One region of the Anaerobutyricum soehngenii genome, then DNA from elsewhere that is predicted to be linked to it. Evidence: predicted binding sites of a transcription regulator. Region 1 holds the regulator's gene; each other region holds the start of a gene.

The links. The regulator HrcA, encoded in region 1, represses chaperone genes, less so after heat shock. The targets are predictions, from matches to a motif close to TGTTAGCACTCNNNNNNNNNGAGTGCTAACA.
Region 2: clpB (ATP-dependent chaperone ClpB) is a predicted target of HrcA. The motif match lies at 1,634-1,664, and genes of this name have one in related genera.
Region 3: groES (co-chaperone GroES) is a predicted target of HrcA. The motif match lies at 2,450-2,480, and genes of this name have one in related genera.

The regions. Positions count from the first base shown of each region.
Region 1 is NZ_VULP01000028.1:18,736-23,011, reverse strand. Features, by position in the region: gene hemW (radical SAM family heme chaperone HemW) at 1-869, shown strand, start outside; gene hrcA (heat-inducible transcriptional repressor HrcA) at 996-2,045, shown strand; gene grpE (nucleotide exchange factor GrpE) at 2,061-2,660, shown strand; gene dnaK (molecular chaperone DnaK) at 2,708-4,276, shown strand, end outside.
Region 2 is NZ_VULP01000008.1:101,291-105,566, forward strand. Features, by position in the region: gene clpB (ATP-dependent chaperone ClpB) at 1-1,565, opposite strand, end outside; gene FYJ25_RS05880 (PDDEXK nuclease domain-containing protein) at 2,036-3,085, opposite strand; partial or broken gene FYJ25_RS05885 (ATP-binding protein) at 3,382-4,023, opposite strand; partial or broken gene FYJ25_RS05890 (RNA-guided endonuclease TnpB family protein) at 4,161-4,276, opposite strand, start outside.
Region 3 is NZ_VULP01000043.1:10,745-15,020, reverse strand. Features, by position in the region: gene FYJ25_RS13770 (plasmid recombination protein) at 1-1,146, shown strand, start outside; gene FYJ25_RS13765 (hypothetical protein) at 1,297-1,689, shown strand; gene FYJ25_RS13760 (MarR family winged helix-turn-helix transcriptional regulator) at 1,857-2,291, shown strand; gene groES (co-chaperone GroES) at 2,503-2,787, shown strand; gene groL (chaperonin GroEL) at 2,834-4,276, shown strand, end outside.

The DNA.
Region 1 (4,276 bases):
AGATTACAATGGAGGCGAATCCGGGAACTCTTACAAAGAAAAATCTTTCTGCATATAAAGATGCAGGTATAAACCGTCTGAGTATGGGATTGCAAAGTGCGGATAATTCCTGCCTGTATTTATTGGGAAGAATTCATACATGGGAAGAGTTTTTGAAAAATTATGAGCTGGCTAGAAAGGCTGGATTTGAAAATATTAATATTGATCTGATGAGCGGTCTTCCGGGCCAGACGATGAGTATCTATAAGAAAACGCTTGAAAAAGTAATGGCATTGCGACCGGAGCATATTTCTGCATACAGTCTTATTTTAGAAGAAGGAACCCCTTTTTACGAATCAGAAGAGATTCATAAAAAGATTCCGAATGAAGAAGCAGACCGCGAAATGTATCAGTTTACAAAGGAGATTCTTGCAGAAAACGGATATGACAGATATGAAATTTCTAATTATGCATTAAAAGGAAAGGAATGTATTCATAATCTTGGATATTGGAGCGGGGTTCCATATATTGGCTTTGGGCTTGGCGCATCTTCTTATTTTGAAGGAACTCGTTTTTCAAATGAGAGAAACTTGGAACATTATAAAAAAGAGCCGTATGTTCCTTTTATGATGAGGGAAGATTATACTGTATTAAGCCAAAAAGATAAAATAGAAGAATTTATGTTTTTAGGGCTGCGCAAACGAGCTGGCATTTCTAAAAAAGAGTTCAGGGAGTGTTTTCATAAAAATATCATGGACGTGTACGGAGAAGTGATATCTAAATATGAAAAGATTGATCTGCTTGAATGGATAAAAAATGGGGAAATGCTTCGTCTTACAGATGCAGGAATCGATGTGAGCGATTATATTTTCTGTGATTTTATGTTGTAAAAAGATTTTAAGAAAAAAATCGAAAATATACTTGACAAGGATTGCAGATAGTGATAACTTAATGAATGTAGATATTAGCACTCGATAATGATGAGTGCTAATAACTAAGAAGGAAGGGAGTAAGAGATGGAACTGGATGAACGTAAGATGAAAATTTTAAAAGCAATTATTTCTACTTACTTAGAGACCGGAGATCCGGTAGGAAGCAGAACGATTGCCAAAGATTCTGATTTACATTTGAGTTCAGCAACGATTCGTAATGAGATGGCGGATCTCGAAGAACTTGGATATATCCTCCAGCCACATACTTCTGCCGGAAGGATTCCTTCAGATTTAGGATATCGTTATTATGTGAACTGTCTGATGGAAGAGAATGATGAGATTCGAATCAGGGAAACCGAGAGGGAGAAGGAACATCAGGATCTGATTAATAAGATGGATCGCATGGAAGAGGTTCTGAAGAACGTTGCAGATTTACTTGCAGCGAACACGAACTACGCTACATTGATTTCCACACCACAGATTAAGGAATCGAAGCTTAAGTTTATTCAGCTTTCTATGGTGGATACACAGAGGCTTTTGGTAGTAATCGTAGTTGGGAATGATACGGTAAAGAACGTACTCATGAATATGGATGAACCACTTGGAAATGACGAGATTTTAAAACTTAATATTTTGTTGAACTCTTTTCTTCAAGGACTGACACTGAATGATATTAATATCGAGTTAGTTCATATGATGAAGGTGCAGGCAGGGATGCATGCAGATATTTTAGAAGGAGTTTTCAGTGGAATTGTAGAGGCAATTCACGAAGCAGACAACATGGAGATTTATACCAGCGGAGCAACGAATATGCTTAAGTATCCTGAGCTTGTTAATCCTGAGCATACAACAGCACTTCTTGATACATTAGTGGAGAAGAAGCAGCTTGTAAAGCTTGTGGATGATACAGTGAATCAGGAAGAAAAACATGGCATACAGGTTTATATCGGTAACGAGACGCAGGTACAGTCTTTAAGGGATTGCAGTATCGTAACTGCCACTTATGAATTGAAGGAAGGCGGAACAGGAACGGTCGGAATTATCGGACCGAAACGAATGGATTACCGAAAGGTTGTAAATACTCTCAGAAATCTAACCGATGATTTAGATGAGATTTTTAATAATAAATCATAGAAAGGTGGTACTTAAGTGGAAGAAGAAAAAAAAGTATCCGACGAAAGTATCGTAGAAGAGGCGAAGGGAGAGACTCCGGAAGAAACAACGACGGAGGACGGAACGGAAGCCAAAGAGACAAAAGAAACAAAGACGAAAAAGAAAAAGAAGTCTGCAGCCGCTCTTGAAATTGAATTAAAAAAGAGTGAAGAAAAGGCAGCAGAGATGACAGATAAATATCAGCGTCTGATGGCAGAATTTGAGAATGCCAGAAAGAGAAATGCAAAAGAGCAGAGCCATATGTATGATGTAGGAGCGAAAGAGGTTCTTGCAAAGTTACTTCCGGTTGTTGATAATTTTGAAAGAGGTTTGGATGCTCTTTCAGAAGAAGAGAAGGAAGGGGCATTTGCTCAGGGATTTATCAAGATTTATCAGCAGATGATTACCGTACTTGAAGAAATCGGTGTAAAACCGATGGATGCTGTAGGAAAGGAATTTAATCCAGATTTTCATAATGCAGTTATGCATGAAGAGAATGAAGAGATGGGTGAGAACCTTGTATCTGAAGAGTTCCAGAAAGGATATATGTACAAAGATGGAGTTCTTCGTCACAGCATGGTAAAAGTAGTTAATTAGTCATATTTTAGATATATGAATTTGACAGAATACAGGAGGAAATAATTATGGGTAAAATAATCGGTATTGATTTAGGTACAACAAACTCATGTGTAGCAGTAATGGAAGGTGGAAAACCTGTTGTTATCACAAATGCAGAAGGAATGAGAACAACTCCTTCCGTAGTAGCTTTCACAAAAACTGGTGAAAGAGTTGTCGGTGAGCCGGCAAAGCGTCAGGCAGTAACAAATGCTGACAAGACTATTTCATCAATCAAACGTGAAATGGGTACAGATTATAAAGTAACAATTGATGATAAAAAGTATTCTCCACAGGAGATTTCCGCAATGATTTTACAGAAGTTAAAATCTGATGCAGAGAATTACTTAGGAGAAAAGGTAACAGAAGCAGTTATCACTGTTCCTGCATACTTCAACGATGCTCAGAGACAGGCAACAAAAGATGCAGGTAAGATTGCAGGCCTTGATGTAAAGCGTATCATTAACGAGCCTACAGCAGCAGCTCTTTCTTATGGCCTTGATAACGAGAATGAGCAGAAGATCATGGTATATGACTTAGGTGGTGGTACATTTGATGTATCTATCATTGAGATCGGTGATGGTGTTATCGAAGTATTATCTACAGCCGGAGATAACCGTTTAGGTGGAGATGATTTTGATAATGTAATCACACAGTATATGTTAGAGGATTTCAAGACAAAAGAAGGTGTAGATTTATCTACAGATAAGATGGCAATGCAGAGATTAAAAGAAGCTGCTGAAAAAGCGAAAAAAGAGCTTTCTTCTTCTACAACAACAAACATCAACCTTCCTTTCATTACAGCAACTGCTGAGGGTCCAAAGCATTTTGAGATGAACTTAACAAGAGCAAAATTCAATGAATTAACAGCTCACTTAGTAGAAAGAACAGCAACACCTGTTTCTAAAGCATTAAACGATGCAGGCCTTAACGCTTCTGAATTAAGTAAAGTATTATTAGTTGGTGGTTCTACAAGAATTCCAGCTGTACAGGATAAAGTAAAACAGTTAACAGGTAAAGAGCCATTCAAGGGAATCAACCCAGATGAATGTGTAGCAATCGGTGCTTCTATTCAGGGTGGTAAGTTAGCAGGTGATACAGGTGCCGGCGATATCCTTCTTCTGGATGTAACTCCATTATCCTTATCTATCGAGACAATGGGTGGTGTTGCTACAAAGTTAATCGAGCGTAACACAACAATCCCTACAAAGAAGAGCCAGATTTTCTCTACAGCAGAGGATAATCAGACAGCAGTAGACATCCATGTTGTACAGGGTGAGAGACAGTTCGCAAGAGATAACAAGACTCTTGGACAGTTCCGTTTGGATGGTATTCCACCAGCAAGAAGAGGTGTACCTCAGATTGAAGTAACATTTGATATCGATGCAAATGGTATTGTAAATGTATCTGCAAAAGATTTAGGAACAGGAAAAGAACAGCATATCACAATTACTGCTGGATCTAATATGTCTGATGAAGATATCGATAAGGCTGTAAAAGAAGCTGCAGAATACGAAGCACAGGATAAGAAGAGAAAAGAAGGTATTGATGCAAGAAACGATGCAGACAATATGGTATTCCAGACAGAGAAAGCATTA
Region 2 (4,276 bases), on a different contig from region 1:
CTCTTCTTTGCACTTTCTTCTGCTTCTTCTAATTGTTTTTGAAGTTCCGGAAGTTTACCATATTGAAGTTCTGCTGCTTTATTTAAATCATAGTTACGCTGTGCGATCTGAATCTCATTATTTAAACTCTCAATTTCTTCTTTTAACTTTGAAACACGCTCCACTGCGGATTTCTCCTGATCCCAGGATGCCTTTCTTGACTTAAAGTCCTCACGCAGCTCTGCTAATTCTTTCTGAAGATTCTCCAGACGTTCTACACTAAGCCGATCCGTTTCTTTCTTCAAAGCTGCTTCCTCAATCTCTAACTGCATAATCTTTCTCTGTACTTCATCAAGATCTGCTGGAAGCGAATCCAGTTCGGTCTTAATCATCGCACAAGCTTCATCCACAAGGTCAATTGCCTTATCTGGAAGGAAACGATCTGTAATATAACGGTTGGATAACACAGCAGCACTAACTAACGCACTGTCTGCAATCTTTACACCATGATATACTTCATAACGGTCTTTTAAACCTCTTAAGATAGAAATCGTATCTTCCACAGTTGGTTCATCAACCATAACCGGCTGGAAACGACGCTCTAATGCGGCATCTTTTTCAATATACTGACGGTACTCATTCAGTGTTGTAGCACCGATACAGTGAAGTTCACCTCTGGCAAGCATAGGCTTTAATAAGTTACCTGCATCCATCGCACCGTCTGTCTTACCGGCACCAACAATTGTATGCAGCTCATCAATAAACAACAGAATCTGTCCATCACTCGCTTTGATTTCTTCAAGAACCGCTTTTAAACGTTCCTCAAATTCACCACGATACTTTGCTCCGGCAACTAATGAACCCATATCAAGGGCAAATAACTTCTTATCCTTTAAAGAATCTGGCACATCACCTTTCACGATTCGCTGTGCAAGGCCTTCAACAACGGCTGTTTTACCAACACCAGGTTCACCAATCAATACCGGATTATTCTTTGTCTTTCTTGAAAGGATACGAACCACGTTACGAATCTCGCTGTCACGACCAATCACCGGATCAAGCTTCTGTTGTTTTGCTCGTTCTACAAGATCATAACCATATTTTTCAAGTGTCTCATAAGTGGCTTCTGGGTTATCACTGACAACCTTCTGGTTACCTCTTACCGTAGATAATGCCTGAAGAAAGCGCTCTCTTGTAATTCCATATGCCTGAAACAGTTTCTTAATCTCTGTATTCGGATACTTCATTAAAGAAAGGAAAAGATGTTCTACAGAAACATACTCATCTCCCATTGCCTTCGCTTCATCCTCCGCACTCACAAGTACCTGATTCAAAGACTTACTAATATAAGTCTGTCCACCGGAAACTTTTGGCTTCTTCTCAACTGCCTGCTGTACCTGTGACAGAAATGCTTCTTTATTCACTTCCATCTTCTCAATCAGCTTTAAAATCAGACTATCCTCAATGGTAAGTAAGCTGTATAAAAAATGCTCCTGATCAATCTCCGGACTGCCATACTGATAAGCCAGTTTCTCACAACTGTTCACAGCCTCTAATGACTTTTGCGTAAATTTATTTATATTCATATAAGTTCCTCCTAACCCGAAGATGCTTATTTGTTCTACACTTCGTATAACATATATATAGCACCTTCTATTAGCCACGTCAAGGGTCGAGTGCTAATTATTTGTGAAAATTTTGTGAACACTACAAGCCATGCATATTTCCATGAAAAAAACTCCTTCAAGCTTGCATGAAAAGGAGGTTTCTTTCATGGAAATATATAGGGCGACAGCCCTACAGCGAGGGAATTCTTTCCCGAGCTGTGCATGGCGTAATATTCTCTTTCGCACTCAGTTTTCTTGATTTTACCACATTTTTACAACAAATCTTTGTTCTTGAAATGATGGTTGCTCATTACCGTAAAATTCTTGTTTCGTTCTACACGAAAGACCTGTGCCATTCTATCTCACTTCCTTTCCAGACAGAAAAAGACGCAAGCCACATTTCTATGACTCACGCCTTTCTCTGCACTTCATTATTAAATTGAAAATTTCTATTCTTCTTTCCTTTGTTCTAACAATTCTCTCGCATTTGCAATAGCAAGGGATAGCTTCTGTTCTAAAAGTTCTTTTGGAGGCATTTTGGTCATATACTGTCCCACATGAATATTTCCATGATCCAATTGCATTAATTCTATAGTTTCCTGTGATTTTTCTGCACATAATATAAGTGCAACCGGACTTTCTTCACCTTCCACTCTTTCATTCTTTTCCAGCCATCGCAAATACAGCTCGACTTGTCCTTTATCCTGCGGTTCAAATTCCCCAAGCTTTAGTTCGACAAGAACCAACCTTCTCAAGCCTCTATGATAGAATAATAAATCCATATAGTAGTCCTTGCCATCCAGTACAAAATGTTTCTGTCTTGCTAAAAATGCAAAATCCGATTCCATTTCCAGAATAAATTTTTCTAATTCTGCAAGAATAGCATTTTCTAAATCTTTTTCACTATAAGTATCACGTAAACCGAGAAAATCAAGCATATATGGATCTCTGTAAAAAAGATCCAGACTCATTTTTCCATCATCTCGTAATTCCGCAATTTCATTTTTAATCGTTTCTTCTGGTTTCTTCGATATTGCAGTTCGTTCATAAAGCATGGATTTTTTTCTTTCACGCAGTGTTCGCATTGACCAGCTTTCCTGCATACACATTGCAGCATAAAAATCTCTTTTTAACTCATCTTGTATTGGCAGAATCTCTACAAAATGCGACCAGGTCAATTGTTGCGACAATGTCGCAACTTTTTCGAAGTCAGGAAATTCCTGATAAAACTTAATCATTCTTGAAATTGATGTTTTATCAAATCCCGAACCATACTCCTGTTCCAGCCGTTTACTGACTTCTGCAACAACCTTTTTTCCATACTCAGGCTTATTATTTCCAGTTAACTCCACACTAAGTCTTTTTCCAATTCCCCAATTAAGAGAAATAATAGCATCATTCACAACTTTTTTTACATTAGTTTTCTTTTCCCTGATTAACGCATTTATTTCATCATAAATATTATCAATATTATCTGCTATTAATATCTCTTTTTTCATTATCGATTCCCTTCTATAACTTGAAATGCCAAATTGGCATTTCAAAACTGTCCCAACTGCTTACTGTTATATTACCCTATTTTTCTCATTATGCCTACTGCTATTTCATGTTCACATATAATAATGAGACCGCAATCACCTTTGCATTTTCCAAAACCACTTCATCCAGTTTATCCTCAAATTCCTTATCTTCATTGTACCAGAAAAATGATACGACGCTGATAAAACTCAGGCAGAGGTGCAGCAAACCTGCGATTTAAATCTTGTATTATTTTATCTGTATCCATGCTGTCCTCCTACCTTATAATTTTCCAATTTGCTTTTCGTTTTGTTCCGCCCTGTACCAATCTACCTTTTTCCTGTAAAGAAGCGAACATTCGAGAAATCGTTCTTTTCGATATACCCATTTTTTCTGCATAATAGGCCTGTGTTGCAGACGGATTCTTCTCTATAATCTGCAACAATTTTTCTATCTGCGTCTGTTCCTTATTAAGCGGCACTTCAGTGCCATTAGTGCCATCATCGGCGCCACATTTAACGCCATTAGCGTCATTTTTAGTGCCATTGGCGTTAATTATGGCGTTATTGGTATCAACCTGACCTCGATAAATATTGATACGTAAATCCACTTCGCCACCAATAAACTCCGGCTCTCGCAATCCGACAGCTTTTACTTTATCAATAATTCTCGGAATGCCGCTTCCCCAATGCTCAATCAGGTTCATATAGGCAAACGCATGGGCAAGGGCTTCATTTCTAATTTTGGAATAACCTTCTTTCATACGCTCCATCGTTTGTCCCATTGGCAGCTTTCCGGGAGAAGTGATTTCCAAACGGTTGTCATATACCGCAACCTGTATTGTACCATGATCCAGATAACTACGATGCACCATGGCATTGATGATCAACTCACGAATGGCATCCGGTGGAATCTCGTGACATCCTCCCCAACCTGTAGAGGTGGGAGCTTCCCATCCTCGGCAAGTTTGGTTCTCGTTCGATAGCACTACCGTGCTAAGCATATGCGAGCTATCCCCGTGTGTCCCACGGTTTGTATTAGGTTATTATGTTGCGGTCATGCATTTACCAGCCGCATTCCTCCATTTCTGATATTTATCGCCGCATTTACATCTCTGTCGTGATGGTTCCCGCACTGCGGACAATCCCACTCTCTTAACGCAAGATTTTTCG
Region 3 (4,276 bases), on a different contig from region 1:
GCAAAGCAGAAACGAAAGGACCGGCAGGTTACGGATTATTTGAAGGACATAAAGAATTCCGGAAATGGAGAGAAACAATTTTATGAGATTGTTGTACAGATTGGAAAAAAGGATGATACAGGTGTCCTGGATTCAGAGGGAAATCTATCTGTGGACGCAAAAGCAGCAAGTGAAATATTAGATGAATATGCCAGAAGTTTTCAGGAACGAAATCCGAATCTGTATTTGTTTAATGCGGTTCTCCACATGGATGAAGCAACACCACATTTGCATCTTGATTATATTCCTGTAGCACATGGATATAAAACAAAGATGCATACAAGAAATAGTCTTACAAAGGCTTTACAGGAAATGGGGATTGCTCCGGCTGTCTCAAAGACAGATAATGAGACAACTCATTGGCAGGAAAGAGAACGTGAATATTTAAAAGGATTGTGTTTGGAGCGGGGGATTGAGGTAGAAATCCTTGGAGTAAAACGTGATAATTACACAATTCCCGAATATAAGGTAGCTATGCGGGCTACAGAGGAATTGACGGCAGAACTTGAAATCTTAAATGCCGAAAAACAGGAAGCTGAGAGTGTGATTGCATCAGTAGGTGCTGAAATTGCAGATGCAAGGGAAGAAGTTGAAGAAAGCAAAAAGCATCTTGATGAAATAAATGAGCAAATCGAAGACAGGGAAAAACGCTATGCAGTATATGAAAAGAAAATTGATAAAGTATTGGCTGCTGGAAAGCCTGTTGCAAAGGAACTTGCGGTGATTCGTAAGAATGCAAAACAGCTTCCCTCTATTCTTGGAAGTGAGCCATCAGTCAAAATTTCTGAGAAAGATTTCAACCGTCTTATTGATATGGCGCAGGCACCAGGGACTTTGGAAAAATTAAATGAAATCTATGATCGGGAACTGGAACACATGCAGGGGATAATTGATGACCTAATGGTTCAAGTGAAAACATGGAAGGATAAAGTACTGCAATATGATAAGTTCTTTAATGTAAAAGGATTAGTGGAAGAGTTCAAGGAATTTGTAAGGCCGAAGTCTATAAAAGAGCGGATGGAGGCTAAGCAGAAGGTTGTTGAAAAACAGAAATGCGAACAGGTAGTGAATTCTACAGCGAGGAGGGAAAAGGACATTGCAATATAAATATCAATGTCTGTTCGATGAGGGGATTTAGGGTAGCCTTGTTTAGAAATTAGTCATCATAGCAACGAGGATGAGTTAAAGGAATTATTCATTAAGGCAGCCAACAAGTTATTTTCTGAAAGAGATGAGATTCTTGCTAACACCAAAGTTATGATGGAAATGGTCTGTGAGACGGATTCACTTGACAGGAATTTACAGGATAGCATCACAGAACTTAATATCATCTCGGAGCAGATGCAGATTGCCATTGCAGAGAACAGCCGTGTGGCATTAGACCAAGATGAGTATGAAAAACGCTATGCCGAACTTACGGCAAGGTATGAAAAGTCAAAAGCTAAGTATGATGACATCGCCGAGCAGATAGAAAGCAAGAAGGCGAAGAGAGAATTGTTCAAAGGGTTCATTCGCACTTTGGAGAAGCAGGACGGCTTAACCTGCGAGTTCGATGCCGGGATTTGGAGCAGCCTTGTGCAGGAAGTGGTTGTAAAAGCTAAGGATGATATAAGATTCATATTCAAGAATGGATTTGAAGTAAGAGTATAGAAATAGGATTTGATGGCACTCGGGCAGTCAAATACTGGGGTGGTTTATGTGGAAAAAATGTAGGCGATATGATATGATAAATGATAAGATGTCCCATGAAAAAAATTTTGATGGATTAATTTGATATTTTGTAAAAAGAGTAAAAACAAAATAGGAGTGAAATTTTGATGAATATTGAAAAAAATTTGAGAGGTGGAAAGTTTAATCGTCTTCTTGAAAAAGCTATGGTTGATGTAAAAAATAAGACAAACCTAAACAGATTGGAACTGGAAGTTGTTTATTTGCTATCTCATTATGATGATATAACAACATTGACGGATATATGTCGGTACACGCAGATGAATAAAGGTCATATGTCTACTACTTTAGAGAATCTTGTTAAACAAGGATACATTGTATGCAAAAGAGATGATAAAGATCGTAGATATGTGAAATATGAGCTGGCTGATGCGTCGGAACATCTTTGTCAGGAAATGGAGATTCTCTGGGCAGAGTTAACCGCCAAGGTGGTGGAAGGAATTGATGAAAGTTCTTTGGCGGTATTTAACCGGGTGTCTGAGCAGATTAGTCATAATATAGACAGATTGTTGGAGAATGACTAGGAATTGTTACACCGAGTAATCGGTGTGCAATTTTTTTATTTCTTTTGAAAAAATGGGTTGACATAGGTTTTTTATGTGCTATAATCCTTTTTAAACAAACAGTTTGGAAACAAACTGCTTATATATGCTTCATATGAAGCATATATTTTTTACAAAATAAGTAGCACTCAATACAAGAGAGTGCTAACAATAAAGAAAAGAGGTAATGATTATGCAGTTAAAACCATTAGGAGAGCGTGTTGTTTTAAAACAGCAGGAAGCAGAAGAAAAAACCCAGTCCGGAATTATATTACCGGATAGTGCAAAAGAAAAGCCACAGACAGCTGTTGTCATTGCAGTAGGACCTGGAAGTGAAAAGAATGGAAAGAAAACAGAAATGCAGGTAAAAGAAGGCGACCGTGTGATTTATTCTCAGTATTCCGGTACAGATGTTAAGTTGGAGGATGAGGAATATATCATCGTAAATCAGTCCGATATTATTGCAATTGTGGAGTAGTAAAATAAAAATACAGTTATTTTATATGTAGAAAGAAGGAATTAACATGGCAAAGGAAATTTTGTTTGATATCGATGCAAGAAAAAAGATGGAAGCAGGCGTTGATAAGCTGGCAGATACAGTAAAGGTGACAATCGGACCTAAGGGACGTAACGTTGTATTGGATAAATCTTACGGAACTCCTTTGATTACGAACGATGGTGTTACGATTGCAAAGGAGATTGAACTGGAAGATCCTTATGAGAATATGGGTGCACAACTTGTGAAAGAGGTCGCAACCAAAACGAATGACATTGCAGGAGACGGCACGACAACGGCAACTGTTTTGGCACAGGCTCTAGTAGGCGAGGGTATGAAAAATATAGCAGCAGGTGCAAATCCAATTATTTTGCGAAAAGGAATGAAGAAAGCAGCAGATACAACTATTGAAGCACTGGTTAAAATGAGCAAGCCTGTAACCGGAAAAGATCACATTGCAAAGGTTGCTGCAATATCTGCAGGTAATGATGAAGTCGGAACAATGATTGCCGATGCAATGGAAAAGGTTGGAGAGAATGGCGTCATCACAATAGAAGAATCAAAGACGATGCAGACAGAGATAGAGGTTGTAGAGGGAATGCAGTTTGACAACGGTTATTTATCTGCTTACATGTGTGATGATAAAGAAAAGATGATAGCTAATATGAATCATCCATACATTTTGATTACGGACAAAAAGATATCTAATATAAAGGATATTCTTCCTATATTGGAGCAGGTAATGCAGCAGGGAAGAGAAATGCTGATTATTGCAGATGACGTAGAGGGTGAAGCACTTACAACACTAATCGTAAACAGGTTGAGAGGCACACTCAAGGTCGTAGCTGTAAAGGCACCGGGGTATGGTGATGGTCGTAAGGAGATGTTAAAGGATATTGCAATTCTGACAGGTGGACAGGCAGTACTCGATGACCTTGGCATGCAATTAAAGGATATCACAGTTGATATGCTTGGACAGACTAAATCAGTTAAAGTAACAAAGGAACATACAACCATCGTGGATGGCGAGGGCAAGAAACAGGACATTGAAGAAAGAATCGCAATGATTAAGAGACAGGCTGCAGATGCTTCTGAGTACGACAGGGATAAGCTGGTAGACCGGGTGGCTAAGCTCGGCGGTGGTGTTGCAGTTATTAAGATTGGAGCCGCAACTGAAACAGAGATGAAGGAAGCTAAGTATCGTATAGAGGATGCATTAAATGCCACTAGGGCTGCTGTGTCAGAGGGCATCATCAGTGGCGGCGGATCTGCTTATGTTCACGCACAAAAGGCAGTATATGACATGATATCAAGCATGGAGGGTGATGAGAGAACAGGAGCAGAGATTGTAGCCAAGGCATTGGAGGCTCCGCTTCGTGCCATTGCTGAAAATGCAGGCCTAGAGGGTGCTGTCATCATCAATAAGGTAAAGGAGTCAGATGAGGGCATAGGCTTTGATGCAATTTCTGAA